Regions from separate parts of the Micromonospora sp. NPDC050686 genome, predicted to be linked through region 2. Evidence: riboswitches for the same ligand, from Rfam matches in the RefSeq annotation. Region 2 holds a riboswitch; each other region holds the start of a gene.
What was found. A riboswitch is a leader RNA that binds a small molecule or an ion and turns the genes downstream of it on or off. The one in region 2 is predicted to bind cyclic di-AMP.
Positions count from the first base shown of each region.

Region 1: another riboswitch for cyclic di-AMP. It lies ahead of AB0H57_RS05105 (hypothetical protein); the one in region 2 lies ahead of AB0H57_RS10360 (NlpC/P60 family protein).
Region 3: another riboswitch for cyclic di-AMP. It lies ahead of AB0H57_RS09665 (hypothetical protein); the one in region 2 lies ahead of AB0H57_RS10360 (NlpC/P60 family protein).

Region 1 is NZ_JBFAID010000003.1:270,558-275,359, forward strand. It holds gene AB0H57_RS05100 (carbonic anhydrase) at 1-613, shown strand, start outside; gene AB0H57_RS05105 (hypothetical protein) at 730-1,749, opposite strand; cyclic di-AMP (ydaO/yuaA leader) riboswitch at 1,754-1,884, opposite strand; gene AB0H57_RS05110 (YibE/F family protein) at 2,051-3,388, opposite strand; gene AB0H57_RS05115 (metal-sensitive transcriptional regulator) at 3,706-4,005, opposite strand; gene AB0H57_RS05120 (cation transporter) at 4,156-4,365, shown strand; gene AB0H57_RS05125 (hypothetical protein) at 4,400-4,802, shown strand, end outside.
Region 2 is NZ_JBFAID010000010.1:34,534-39,335, forward strand. It holds gene AB0H57_RS10355 (N-acetylmuramoyl-L-alanine amidase) at 1-1,226, opposite strand, end outside; cyclic di-AMP (ydaO/yuaA leader) riboswitch at 1,464-1,601, shown strand; gene AB0H57_RS10360 (NlpC/P60 family protein) at 1,613-2,647, shown strand; gene dcd (dCTP deaminase) at 2,722-3,300, opposite strand; gene AB0H57_RS10370 (pyridoxamine 5'-phosphate oxidase family protein) at 3,379-3,927, shown strand; gene AB0H57_RS10375 (zinc metalloprotease) at 3,994-4,802, opposite strand, start outside.
Region 3 is NZ_JBFAID010000008.1:124,932-129,733, reverse strand. It holds gene AB0H57_RS09670 (AAA family ATPase) at 1-1,749, shown strand, start outside; cyclic di-AMP (ydaO/yuaA leader) riboswitch at 2,001-2,132, shown strand; gene AB0H57_RS09665 (hypothetical protein) at 2,146-3,225, shown strand; gene AB0H57_RS09660 (SRPBCC family protein) at 3,290-3,760, opposite strand; gene AB0H57_RS09655 (STAS domain-containing protein) at 3,889-4,248, opposite strand; gene AB0H57_RS09650 (hypothetical protein) at 4,686-4,802, shown strand, end outside.

The sequences.
Region 1 (4,802 bases), on a different contig from region 2:
CGTCGCCGGGTCGCCGCGCCATCCCAACCAGGACGCCGACCGCCGCACCGCGGTCGCTGGCGGCCAGGATCCGTTCGCGGTGATCGTGGGCTGCTCCGACTCCCGCCTGGCCGCCGAGATCATCTTCGATCGGGGCCTGGGTGACCTCTTCGTGGTCCGCACCGCCGGGCACACCGCCGGGCCCGAGGTGCTGGGCAGCGTCGAGTACGCCGTGACCATCCTCGGCACGCCGCTGGTGGTGGTGCTCGGCCACGACTCCTGCGGCGCGGTCCAGGCGGCCCGCGAGGCGGTCCGCACCGGTACGCCGCCTCCCGGGCACCTGGGCGCGGTGGTGGACGCCGTGCTGCCCAGCCTGCGGCAGGCGGCCGACCGGGGCGTCGAGGACATCGACGGGATCGTGGACATCCACATCGCCCAGACCGTCGAGGCCCTGGTGTCGAACTCCGCCGCCCTGGCGGCCGCGGTGGCGGCCGGCCGGTGCGCGGTGGTCGGCATGTCGTACCGGCTGAGCGCCGGCGCGGTGCGGACGGTGGCCGAGGTGCCGGCCGCCGCGGCGGCGAAAGCGCCCGCCCAGGCCCGGCCGGTGGACCCGGTCGCGCCCTCGGCCGGCTGAGGCCCGAGCCGACGGCCCGGAGCGCGTCGTCCGGCCGGCCCCGGCTGCGCGCCGAGGCCCGGCACGACGCGGGCCGCCCCGCACGCGGCGGGACGGCCCGGGTTACGCGGGGCGCGCTAAAGCAGGGAGACGTGCACGTGGTCGGTGTGGTCCGACGGGCCGCTGTACGAACGCCAGCCCGTCGCCGGGAACCAGATCTGCCGGTTCCAGATCACGTAGTAGATGCCGAGCCGGTCGGCGTTGCGCAGCAGGAAGGCGGCCAGGTTGTTGCCGTACGTCCGGGTGTCCTTGTTGTGCCACGGGCTGAAGCCGCGGTTCTGCAACGACCAGTCGCACGCCCGTCCCTTCGGGTGCTCCCACGGCCCGCCGGAGCGGTAGCAGCCGACGAACCGGTCGAAGCCGGCCCGCTTGACCTCCTTGTACATGTGCAGCGTGCGCGGCGTGACGCAGCCCGAGGTGGTGGGGTCGGACTCGCTGCACGACTCGCGACGCCACTCCCCGTCGGAGGTCCGTCCGGGGCCGACCCGGGCGACCGGTGAGGTCGCCGAGACCAGGCCCCCGGTGAAGCCCTTGCCGCCGACCAGTTCCAGCGACTTCTCCGCCTCGGCCTTGCGCTTGGCGATGATGGCCGTCTGCCGCTGCTGCTCGCGCACCTCGGCGTCGAGGGCCAGCTTGGCCGCCTCGGCCTTCCGCTTGGCCTCGGTCACCTCGGCCAGCTTCCGCTCGTTGACCATGTTGATCTCGTCGAGCACCGCGGCGCGCTTCACGAAGGAGGTCGGGCTGCTGCTGTCCAGCAGGACGGCCATCGCGCCCACCCGCCCGGTCCGGTACGACTGCGCGGCAATCTTGCCCACCTGCGGGGTCAGCCGGTCCAGCTCGCTCTGCGCGCGGCGGACCTCGAGGGCGAGCGCGAGCTGACGCTGCTTGGACTTCGCCAGCTTGGCCTTGGCCCGGAAGTAGCCCCGGTTGGTCTGCTCCAGCACGTCGTTGAGGAGCGGAGGATCGTTGTCCTCCTCGTGCCCGGACGGCTTGGGGGTGTTCGGGGCGGCCGTCGCCGGGAGGGGCCCGGTGACGATGGTGAGTGCGGTGAGCACGGCCACCACCGGTGTCAACCAGTGGCGCAGGGGTGCCGTCACAGTGTTCCCTTCCCTCGACCGCCGACCGGGTTAGCTGACGGATTCGGGACGGAAGTTGCCCCGGCCGCTGGCGCGGCTTCACCCCACGTACCTGGTTCCCCGGCTCGCCGAGCGGCGATTGGGCGGTGGCACCGCAGGCGCCGCTGCGCGCCTTCGGCGGTGACCGGCAGCGAGGTTACCCGAGAGCCGGGCCGGTGAGCTACGTCCGGAACCCGACCAAAGCCGTATTTTCGGAATCGAGGGCGGTAACCAGTGACACGTTTGACATGGGTGGCGGCGTGGTCCGTCACGCTCTGCGGTGTCACCATGCGTCGTCCGTGCTCCTTCCGGGATCGGGCCACCGGCCCGGGGGCGTGGTGGTGGTCGATGTTCGCGGGGCGCCGAGCGCCTCCAGCGCGACGTCGGGGTCGGTCGGCGGGCGGCGGGTCGGGGGCGCGGCCGGTGTCGACCCGCCGGCCCGCCGGCCGGCGGTGGTGACGAGCGCGGCCAGGCCGGTGGTGAGCGGAACGGCGGCGACCAGCCCCAGCGTCGCCACCGTGCTGCGGACGATCTCCTGGGCCAGGAACTCGCTGGTGAGGAGCTGGCCCACCGGCCGGGAGTCGGCCACCAGCAGGAGCAGCAACGGCAGCGAGGCGCCCGCGTACGCCAGCACGATGGTGTTGACCACGGAGGCGATGTGCGCCCGGCCGACCCGGGTGGCTGCCCGGTACAGCTGCCGGCGGGACAGCTCCGGGTTGGCGTGCGCCAGCTCGGTGACGGTCGCCGCCTGGGTGATGGTCACGTCGTCGAGCACGCCGAGCGAGCCGATGACGATCCCGGCGAGCAGCAGGCCGTGCAGGTCCACGTCCTGCTGGAACATGGAGAGCGTGGTGGCGTCCTCGCTGCCGTACCCGGTCAGGTGGGTGGCCCCGGTGGCCAGTGCGCCGAGGACACCGGTCAGCACCAGGCTGCCGAGGGTGCCGAGCACGGCGACCGACGTCTGCGCGGTGATCCCGTGGGTGAGGTACAGCACCACGAACATGATCAGTGCCGAGCCGACGACCGCGACCAGCAGCGGCGACTGGCCGGCGCCGATCCCGGGCAGCACGAAGGTCAGCAGGATGGCGAAGCTCGCGGCGAGGCCACCCAGCGCGGCCAGCCCGCGCCACCGCCCGAACGCGACGATGGCGGCGGCGAAGACCACCACCAGCCAGACCAGCGGCGTACCGCGCTGGTGTTCGGCGATGTCGTAGCGGCTCGCCTGCGGATCGGCCGGGTCGGTCAGCTGAACCAGGATGATCTCGTCGCCCGCGGTCACGGTCGGCGCGCCGGGGCCGTCCGGCACCGGGGTCTGGACCTCCCGGCCGGCGTCCGGCCCCTGCGCCACCCGCACGGTGACCGTGCCGCAGCGGCGCTGCCCACCGTCCGGCCCGCCCTCTGGCGTGTCCGGGGCCGGCGGGCAGGACTCGCTGACGACCCGGGTGACCGTGCCCTGGTAGCGGGGCACCTCGGCGGCGGGCTCGCCGCTTGGCGCGTCGCGGGGCCAGAGCACCACCGCGGCGATCACGGTGAGCAGGAACAGCGGGACCACGGTCGCCACGAGGATCCGCCGCACGCCCGGTGGGGCGGGCGGGGCGGTACGCGGGTGGTCGGCGCCCATGCTGAGTCTCCTGACGATCCGGTGCTGGGTACGGCCCGATGGCCCGGACGGTTCAACCGTCGCGGATGAACGCCCCGGATGGTAACCAAGGCGCCGGGTCCGACTGCAGTTCGCGGGCGGTCCGGCCTCCGGTTGAACCGGCGGGGCCATCGGAGCAGGCCGATGGGGTGAACCCGGACGCCAAGGCGCTGGCCGGCCGGATCGTGGCCACCCGGCAGGCCGAGACCGGCACCATGCGGAAGATCCTCGACCGGTTGTGAGGCGGGCGGGTGCCGCCCGGGTCGACTCCGGCCCGGGCGGCACCCGACGCGCGGCGGTCAGCCCCGCTTCATCAGCCGGCCGACCGCCGCCATCATCTCGGTGGCCATCTCGTCGGCCCGCCCCTCGACCGCGCCCTCGTGCATGCAGTGCCGGGCGTGCCCGTCGAGCAGCCCCAGGCCGACCTTGTCCAGCGCGGCCTGGATGGCGGAGATCTGGGTGAGCACGTCGATGCAGTAGCGGTCGTCCTCGACCATCTTCTCGATGCCGCGGACCTGGCCCTCGATGCGGCGGAGCCGCGCGAGCAGCTGGTCCTTGCTGGCGGTGTAGCCCCGGGTCGGGGTGGTCGGTGCGGTCATGGCTGCCAGGATAGCGTACCCCTTGGGGGTATGGTACGGTCCGTCGTGCCGCAATACCCCCACCGGGTAGGCGTACCGGAGGCGTGACGGGCATCTCCCGGCCTGCTACCCCTAGGGGGTATATGGTGGGAGCGACGGAAGGGAACGGCGATGATCACCAACACGTACCAGGTGCAGGGCATGACCTGCGGGCACTGCGTCAACTCGGTGAGCACCGAGCTGCGCGCGATCGCGGGCGTCGACGACGTCCAGGTGGACCTGGCCGCCGGCCAGGTCACCGTCACCAGCGAGCACCCGTTGGACCCGGACACCGTCCGCGCCGCGGTCGACGAGGCCGGGTACGACCTCGTCGGGGCGTGACGGTTCCGGCAACCCGAAGGAACCGAGGTCCACGATGAACACGGCGACCAAGCTGAGCGGCTTCGCCCTCGGCCTCGCGGCGGTGTTCGGCGCGGCGTACGGGGTCGGTCAGCTGACCGACCCCGTCACCCCCGCCGCCGAGACCCGCCACGACCCGACGGAACCGGGCGCCGGCCACGAATCCGGTGGCGACCAGGGCACCGCCGGCACCCCCACCGACAACCACCTCCCGGGCGGACTGCTCGTCTCCGACCAGGGCTACACGATGCAACCGGTGAGCGCCCCGACCGGGGAGTTCGCCTTCCGGATCACCGGCCCGGACGGCCGGCCGGTCACCCGCTACGACGTGGCGCACGACAAGCGGATGCACCTGATCGTCGCCCGCCGCGACCTGTCCGGCTTCCGCCACGTGCACCCCGAGCTGGCCGACGACGGCA
Region 2 (4,802 bases):
GGGACGTTGTCGTGGCCGAGGATGTGCTGGCGGTCCAGCGGGATCTGGAACCGCAGCGCCAGGTGCCGGACTAGCTTGGCCGAGCTCCGGTACATCGCCTCGGTGTACCAGGTGCCGTGGCCGGCGAAGCCCTCGTGCTCGATGCCGATGGACTTGGCGTTGACGTACCAGTTGCCGGCCTGCCAGCCGACGTCCTTGGCCTTGATGTGCTGGGCGACGTAGCCGTCCACCGAGCGCAGCGTGTAGTGCCAGCCCAGGTAGTCGGCCCGCTTGACCAGCCCGACGCTGGGACCGAAGTAGCCCTCGGTGTCGTGGATGATGATGTATTCGATCTTCTGCTGGGCCGGCCGGTTGCCGAGGTCGTGGTTGCCGTAGTCGATGTTGCCGTTCTTGTCGACGTACTCGGCGTACGGGGCGGGGATCCACTCGCAGGCGAGCCGGACCGGGCACTCCAGCCCGTCCGGCCGCTCGGCGCGGCGCAGGCCGAGCCGGTGCAGCCCGGACTGGTCCGGCGCCACCGCCGTGGCGGCGAGGGTCACCCGCTGGCCGTCGTCGGTGGTCCGGCTGGCACCCTGACCTAGCTGGTCGTACACCTCGTCGGCGAAGGCCGCCGCCGCGTCCTCGGTGTCCGCGCCGGAGTACCGGGCCACCGCGCCGTACCAGGCCGCCGGGTCGCTGCCGGCCCCGACCGGCCCGCCCAGTTCCTGCTGGTACGAGGCGAGCAGCGCCGCGCCGCCCCGGATGTTCGCGGCGGCATCGGTCCGCAGCGTCTGCACCGGGATGCCGGTGAGCGTGGCGGCGGCGTCGACGGTCTGCAGGGCGGCCCGGGGCAGCACGTCGCCGGCGGGTGCGGCGGCGACGGCCGGATCCAGGGTGAGCGGGCGGGACTCGTCGCCACGCGGGTCCTCGTCGGAGTCGACGTGCGCGCTGGACGGGGTCGAGGCGACCTGCTCGGCGTCGGTCAGGTGCATCGGCCCGTAGCCGCCGCTGGTGCTGGGCATGCCCGCGTTGGTGTCCCAGCGGGACTCCAGGTAGGAGACGCCGAGCAGGACGCTGCGCGGCACGCCGTACTCGTCGGCCGCGGCGGCGTACTGCTGCTGCCGGTCGGCGGGGTCGGCGCGGGACGGCTCGGCGGCGACCGGGCCGGTGGTGGCGAACGCGGTGGCCGTCGCGACGGCGGCGGCCAGCAGTATCCGTCTGCCCGACGGCGGGGGTGTGCGGTGCATCGAACCTCCAGACAGGGATGGGGGTCACTGCGTTTCCACCCTCACTCCCGGCGCGGCCTGCGGTCAATAGCTTTCCGCAAGGTATTCGGATACGAAAAAAACCTTCACCGTCCCACGGTCGCGGTGGCCGATTCGGGTACGGAGTGTCACGGCCGGGTGAGTTGCGTCGCGGTGACGGCGATCCCTACTCTGGTGAATCGTCGACCGGTAGGTGCACCACCCAACCCGGGAGGTGACGGTCGGACACCGCCGAGTCGCCTCCGGGCGAGCCGGGGACCCAGGTACGCCGGGGTGAATCCGCAGCCACTGCGGTAGGGCGACCCCTTCCCGCCCGAACCCGTCAGCTAACCCGGTAGGCGGTCGACGTGAAGGAGTACGGAGCCCCGGTGGCACGCCATGCCCCGCGGCCGCTGTCGGTCCGGCCGGTTCCCGGCCAGCCGACGGGCGCGCCGCGTACACACTGGTCCCGCTTCACCACCGCAGTCGCCGCCCTGGTCGGCGTCGCCGCAGTCCTGACCGGTGGCGCCACGGCGGCCCACGCCGAGCCCTCCGTGACCGAGATCGAAGGCCGGATCGACCGGGACTGGAACCGGCTCGAACCGATCATCGAACAGCACAACGCCACCCGCGTCGGCCTGGCCGGCAAGCGCCGTCAGGCGCAGGCGCTCGGCAAGCGGATCGAACCCCTCCAGCTCCAGGTCGATCTGGCGATGGACCAGGTCAGCGGGCTGGCCGCCGAGGCGTACAAGGGCGACAACGTCGCCACCGTCAACGCGCTGCTGGGCAGCCGATCACCGAGCGAACTGGTCGACGGCCTGGAACTGCTCGACCGGTTCGCCGACCGGCAGCAGCGGCAGATCCGCGGCGTGGCGGAGCTGCGGGACAGGCTGGCCGCGCAGAAACGGTCGCTGGACGAGCTGATCGTCCAGCTGAGCCGCACCGAAGCCCAGCTCGCCGCGAAGAAGCGGCAGATCAACGCCGAGATCGACCGGCTGCAGAAGCTGCGCCTGCAGGTGTACGGCAACGGCGGCGGCGGCCCGCTGCGTCCCGCCCCCTGCCCGGCCGCCTGGCCCGGCGGCGACGCCGGCGCCGTGGTGAAGTTCGCCTGCGCGCAGATCGGCAAGCCGTACGTCTGGGGCGCCGAGGGGCCCAACTCGTACGACTGCTCGGGGCTGATGCTCGCCGCGTGGGCGAAGGCCGGCGTGTCCCTGCCGCACAACGCCCGCCAGCAGCGCCGGGTCACCGCCCGGGTCAGTCGCGCCGACCTGCGCCCCGGTGACCTGGTCTTCTACTACGCCGACCTGCACCACGTGGGAATGTACGTCGGCGGCGGCTGGGTGGTGCACGCCTCCCAGGCCGGCATGCCGATCAAGATGAAGCGCGTCGACGACGGCCCCGTCAACAGCTTCGGCCGGGTGTAAGGCGGGGCCCCTGCTTAACGCATTCGGTATAGGAAGGGGCGCCGCTTGACACCTCGCCGAGGCGAGTGAGCGGGTCAGCGGGTGGGCCAGGTGCGCCACTGCTGCCAGGAGCGGCTCGGTGTGGGGCCGCGTTGGCCCTGGTAGCGCGAGCCGTACACCTCCGAGCCGTACGGGTGCTCGGCCGGTGACGAGAGCCGGAAGATGCACAGCTGGCCGATCTTCATGCCGGGCCAGAGAGTGATCGGCAGGTTGGCCACGTTGGAGAGTTCCAGCGTGACGTGGCCGGAGAAGCCGGGGTCGATGAACCCGGCGGTGGAGTGGGTGAGCAGGCCGAGCCGGCCCAGGCTCGACTTGCCCTCCAGCCGGCCGGCGAGCTGGTCGCCGAGGGTGACCACCTCCAGCGTGGAGGCGAGCACGAACTCGCCCGGGTGCAGCACGTACGGCTCGCCGTCCGGCACCTCCACCGCGGAGGTCAGGTCGTCCTGCCGCATCGACGGGTCGATGTGGGTGTACAGGTGGTTGTTGAAGACCCGGAAGAGCCGGTCCAGGCGTACGTCGATGCTGGACGGTTGCACCAGTGTGGGCTCGAACGGATCCAGCGCGAGCGTGCCCGCCTTGATCTCGCTGACCAGGTCGCGGTCGGAGAGCAGCATCGCACCACCATAGCGATCGGTGCCGGCGACCTGCGTGTCGGACTGCGCGTTAGCACATCTGTTCGATAGAATGTCGGCATGGCTTCCTGGTCCGAATTCGCCACTGACGAGCCCCGCCTCGCCGACGGGATCCGCCGTCTCTTTCAGCAGTACGGGTCGGGCTTCGGCTACCTGGCCACCGTCCGCGCCGACGGCGGGCCCCGCGTCCACCCGGTCGCCCCGGTCATCACCGACGAGGGGCTGTTCTGCTTCGTCATCAACTCGCCGAAGCGGCGTGACCTCGAACGCGACGGCCGCTACGCACTGCACTCGTTCCCGCCCGAGGAGACCGACGACGAGGCGTACGTGGCGGGTCGGGCCCGCTCGGTGACCGATCCGGGCCGGGTGGCCCGGGTGGCGCTGGCCGGCCGGGCCGCCGCCCAGGTGGACTGGCGGCTCTTCGAGTTCACCGTCGACGTCGCGATGCTCACCCGGCGGGACCAGGCTGCGTCGGCGGCCGGCCGTCCCGCGGTCCAGGTGTGGCTCGACCCGTACGCCACGGTCGGTCAACCGGCCTACCGCCCGGTCGTGACGGAGGGTCGCCGCGGTGGGCGGCACGGGTTCGACACCCGCCGGTCGGCGGCCTGACCCGGCGTACGTGAAAAGGTGCCGGCTCCGTCGACGGAGCCGGCACCTTTCCTGGCGCTCGGGGGGTTACGCCGCGCGGTAGGCGTTCCACGCGGTCAGCATGCGGTCCGCCTGACCGGGGGTGAACTGGTACATGCACGAGTCGTAGGTGTAGTCCATGAAGTTGGTGATCGGGTCCAGGCCGGGGGCGGAGCAGGTGTCCCGCCCGGTCGGGCACTGGTACGCCGGCGACGACTCCGCCGGGGTGTCACTGACGCTGTCGCCGGAGCCGGAGCAGCCGCCCTGGAAGGTGTGGTAGAGGTTCAGCCAGTGGCCGATCTCGTGGGTGCCGGTGTCGCCCTGGTTGTAGTTGGTCGCGGTGCCGCCCGGCAGCGACTCGTTCAGCACGACCACGCCGTCCATGCTGTCGAGGGTGCGCTTCGGGAAGGTGGCCCAGCCGAGCAGGTTGTTGCTCAACTGGCCCAGGTACATGTTGAGGGTGTTCTTGCCGCCGGTGCGGAGGCTGGTCTTCATCTGCCGCTCGGCCGAGGAGCCCTGCGTGATCTGGTACCACGACGAGTTGGTGACGCGGTTGACCTTCTGGAGCTGGAAGCTGAACGCGGTGGTCGCGCCGCCGGTGGCGCCGCTGTACGCCTGGTTCAGCACGCTGATCTGCGAGGTGATCATCGAGTCGGGAATGTTGCCGCCGGCCCGGGTGCTGTCTCGCTGGATCACGTGCACCACGACCGGGACGGTCACGGTGGCGAGTGGGGCGACGGCGTTCGCGCCGGTGCGGGTGTTGGCCCGCTCGCGCAGCGCGGCGGCGAGGTCGGCCTCGCGGTCACGGAGCTGCGCGGCGGTCAGCTCGTTGGGGTCGAGCTTGGCCGAACCGCCCT
Region 3 (4,802 bases), on a different contig from region 2:
GATCCGCAGGGCGTGGTGCGGCGGCGCACGATCCAGTCCACCGGCGAGAAGGTGACCCGGATCGAGGACGACCTGCTCGACCCGGCCGCCGCGCCGGCGGAGCTGGCCGTGGTCGGCGACGGCGCCCTGCTGGCCACCCTGTCCCGGGCCACCGGCCGGGGCATGCGGGACATCGTCGCCACCATCCAGCGCGAGCAGGACGAGGCGATCCGCTCCCCCGGTTCCGGGGTGACGATCGTCTCCGGCGGGCCGGGCACCGGCAAGACGGCGGTGGCCCTGCACCGGGCGGCGTACCTGCTCTATTCCGACCGCGGCCGGTACGCCGGCGGCGGCATCCTGGTGGTCGGGCCGTCCACGGTCTTCGTCGAGTACATCGCCTCGGTGCTGCCCTCGCTGGGCGAGGAGACCGCCACCCTGCACTCGCTGGGCACCCTCTTCCCCGGCTCGACCGCGACCCGCACCGACCCGCCGGAGGTGGCGGCGGTGAAGGGTTCGCTGCGGATGCGCCGGGTGCTGGAGCGGGCGGTCCGGGACGCGGTGCCGGACGGGCCGGACGAGCTGCGCCTGCTGCACCGGGGTGAGCTGCTGCGGCTGGAGCGCCGCGAGCTGGACGGCATCCGGGACCGGACGCTGTCCCGGGGCGCGCGGCGCAACGAGGTCCGCCGAGCCGCCTTCGACGCGGTACTGGCCGCGCTCTGGGCGCAGGCCCGCCGGCTGGCCGGGGGGCGCCTGCCGGAGCAGGCCGTGTTCGAGGACGAGATCATCGAGCGGCCGGAGTTCCGGGAGTTCCTGAAGGCGTGGTGGCCGCGGCTGCACCCGCGGCACGTGCTGGACTGGCTGGCCCGTCCCGAGCGGCTGCGCCGCTACGCCGGCGGGCTCCTGTCCGGGGCGGAGACGGACCTGCTGGTCGGGGCGTACCGGTCGCTGGACCGGCAGGGACCGACCGTGGCCGACGTGGCGCTGCTGGACGAGCTGGACGCGCTGCTGGGCAAGCCGGTGCTGCCGAAGCGGCGGCGGCGGGACCCGTTCCAGCTGGCCGGCGGGGTCCGTGAGCTGAGCACCTTCGCCGACCGGCAGCGGGCCGCCCGCGAGGCGGCGCGGGAGCGCCCCGAGGACTACCGCGACTACGCGCACGTGGTGGTTGACGAGGCGCAGGACGTCTCGCCGATGCAGTGGCGCATGATCGGCCGGCGGGGCCGGCTGGCCTCCTGGACGGTGGTCGGCGACCCGGCCCAGACCGCCTGGGCGGGCGACCCGGCGGAGCTGGACCGGGCCCGCGACCAGGCGCTGGGCCGGCGGCGCCGGCACCGGTTCACGCTCACCACCAACTACCGCAACTCGGCGGAGATCTTCGCGGTGGCGGCGGCGGAGATCCGCCGGCTGCACCCGGACCTGGCGCTGCCCACCGCGGTGCGCTCCACGGGGGTGGACCCGGTGCAGCGAGTGGTGCCGGCGTCGCAGTTGCCGGCCGCCACGGTCGAGGCGGCCGGCGCGCTGCTCGGCGAGGTGGAGGGCACCGTGGGAGTGATCGCGCCGGTGCCGCGCCGGGACGAGGTGGCCGGTTGGCTCGCCGGGTTGGCCGACCCACGGTTGCAGGTGGTGAACAGCCTTCAGGCCAAGGGCATGGAGTACGACGGGGTGGTGCTGGTCGCGCCGAGCGAGATCCGGGCCGAGCCGTCCGGGGTGCGCACGCTCTATGTCGCGCTCTCCCGAGCCACCCAGCGGCTGACCGTCCTCGACGCGGGCTGAGCGGGCGGGCGCCCGGCCGAGGCCCCTCGACCGGGCACCCGCCGCCGCGAGCCGACTCCGGAGTGTCAGCAGAGGCCGGCCGGTCGATCGAGTGGCATTTAGCACAACCTTAATTCTTTCCCGACGCCGTGGCCATATGCACCATTTGCAACTCTTGCCCCACCGGTTGTCGGGAGCAACCGGGGGTGGGCTCGGTGACTCACCGGTAGGCTCGACCGCGGCCTCCGCCGAGCGGCGCCCGCCGGCGCCTGCGGTGGCCGCCGCCTAATCGCCGCCCGTGGCGAGCCGGGGAACCATGTCCGTGGGGTGCATCCGCGTCAGCGGTAGGGATCTTCCGTCCCGAACCCGTCAGCTAACCCGGCCGGCGGCTGACGGAAGGACATGTGCATGCCAGTAGTGGGCCCCGTGAGACGAACCGCCGCCCGGATGGCGGCCCTGATGGTGGTGACCCTCGCCCTCGCCCTCGGCGTCGGCGCCGTGCCGGCCGTGACGGCGTCCGCCGCGCCGCTCGCCAAGGCGCCCGGCACCGACCACGAGGGCGGCACCGAGAAACTGCGCGACCAACTCGACGCGGCCAGCAAGGGCTGGCTCGACGCCCGCACCGCGTTGACCCGGTCCACCAAGCGCCAGCAGGCGCTCGCCACCCAGCTCAAGACCATCGAGGGTGAGCTGGGCGTCCGCGACGCCAAGGTCGGCGAGATCGCCGGGGTGGCGTACCGGACCGGCCGGCTCGGCACCGCGGCGGCGCTGCTGAGCAGCCGCAACCCGGAGAACTTCATGGACCGGGCCGCCGCGCTGGGCCAGGTGGCCGCCAACGAGGACCGGGCCGTGCGCGGCCTGCTGGAGACCCGCGACCAGGCCACCCGCACCAAGACCGCGCTGGACGGTGAGATCGTCGAGCAGCGCAAGCAGGTGCAGGTGATGGCCAAGCGCAAGGAGCAGGCCGAGAAGGCGCTGGAGGTCGCCGCGGCCGAGGCCCGGCGCGCGGCCGCCCAGCGCAGCACCAGCACCGGCGGCAGCGGCACCGGCGGCACCTCGACCGTCAACGCGAAGCCGGCGCCGCGCAACTCCGACGGCTCCTGGCCGTCCGAGTCGTGCAGCGTCGACGACCCGACCCCGGCCAGCGGCTGCATCACCCCCCGCACCCTGCACGCGCTCGAACAGGCCAAGGCCGCCGGCTTCACCCGGTACGTCTCCTGCTACCGCAGCGGCGGCTCCGGCGAGCATCCCAAGGGCCGGGCCTGCGACTTCGCCGCCCAGAAGGGAGGCTTCGGCGGGGACGCCACCGGCGGGGACAAGACGTACGGCAACAACCTGGCCGCGTACTTCGTCCGCAACGCCGACCGGCTCGCCGTGCTCTACGTGATCTGGTACCGGCAGATCTGGCTGCCCAGCAGCGGGTGGAAGTCGTACAGCGGGGCCGGCGGCGACCCGTCCAGCGACCACACCAACCACGTGCACCTGTCGGTCTACTGAGCCGACCCGACCCGGCCCGGTGACCCGCGCGGGTCACCGGGCCGCGCTGTCGCCGAAGGCCCGGTCAACCCCCGGTCGGGGCGGGGCCCGGGTCGCGGTCCAGCACCTCGCCGAGCCGGGCGGCCAGCGCCAGGTGCGCCGACCGGGCCTGCCGGAACGCGTACGCGAACAGCGGCGCGGGCGCGGACAGGGTGATCTCCACGTCGACCCGGAGCACGCCGTCGGCCTCCCGGCGGAGCCGGGTGTGGTTGCGTACGGTGGTCGCCGGCTGCTGCCGGGCCACCGTCACGATCTCGTCCTCGGTGGAGACCAGGACGTCGGCCTGGTAGGTGACCGGGAAGTGCAACGGCCCGACGGCCAGCCGGTCGGTGATCGCGTAACTGGCCCGGGCGCCCGGGCGCGGCGGCAACTGGCGGACCCGGACGATCAGGGGGTGCAGCTCCCCCTGCCGGGTCAGGTCGCTCAGCAGCGCCACGGCGTCGGCCGCTGTGCACCGGGCCTGGACGCTGTAGCTGAACGTCTCGCGCGTGAGCACCCGTCCCCCTACTGGTAGGTCGCCCGATCCTCGCCCACCGACCGGCGTCCTGGCAACGGCCGGACGACCCTGGTCATCGGGGCGCGAGCGGGTCCCCTCGGCGCGGCGGCCGGGTGGCTCGGCGAAGCTCAGGCGCCGAGCGGAGCCTCGGGCGCGGCGGCGGCGAAGTAGGGCTCGGGGGCGCCGAAGAGGCCGAGCAGGCCGGTGACCCAGAGCTGCCGGTGCACGAACCGGCTCGGCTGGGTGACGACCAGCTTGACGCCGCTGACCTCGGCGGTCTGGAAGCCGGCGACCATGGCGCTGATGCCGACGGAGTCGATGAAGCTGACCAGCCGCATGTTGAGCTCGATGCGGGTGGGCCGGCCCTTGGCGAGCACCTCGGCGATCGCCTCGCGCACCTCGTACGCGGTGTCCACGTCGATCTCGCCCCGGGGAGCGATTTCGACCACACCACCCGACAGAACCGACTTCACGATCGACAGGCTCACGCGAGCACCTCCACCCGCCCCGCTCGGGGCGCCTCATCAGTACGCGGGCCGCGACCGAGAGTATTCCTCCGACGGTCTCGGTCGCCACCCCTCGGGGATGAGCAAATTCACGACCGGGGCACCACGGCACCCCGGTTCCGGATTTTCCGTTCCTCTGTCCAACGATCGGGCCGGCGGCCCGATCCGCCAAACAGGGTAACGGTCCCGGCCCAGCGGCCGGCGCACCCAGTCTCCCCGGCGCGTCCCACCTGCGCATCCGGGATTTTCCCCGGGGTTGTCGCCACCGGACGGTGATCTGCGCAGCGGGCTGTCGCCCCCGGACGGTGGTTTGCGCAGCGCCGTTCGTGGGCACTGCCGGAGGGAGCGCACCGTGACGCGCCGGAAAGAGGTCGAGGTCCGAAGTGGCCGGCCGACTTCGGCACCCCGAGGAGGTACCCGTGTTCGGAACCAACGTGCTGGACCGCCGCAGCAAACCCGAGCGGATCGCCGACCAGGCCTGGACGCAGCTGTCCGCCGCCGTCGGCTCGGCCGGCGACAGCGTGCGGGGCACCGCC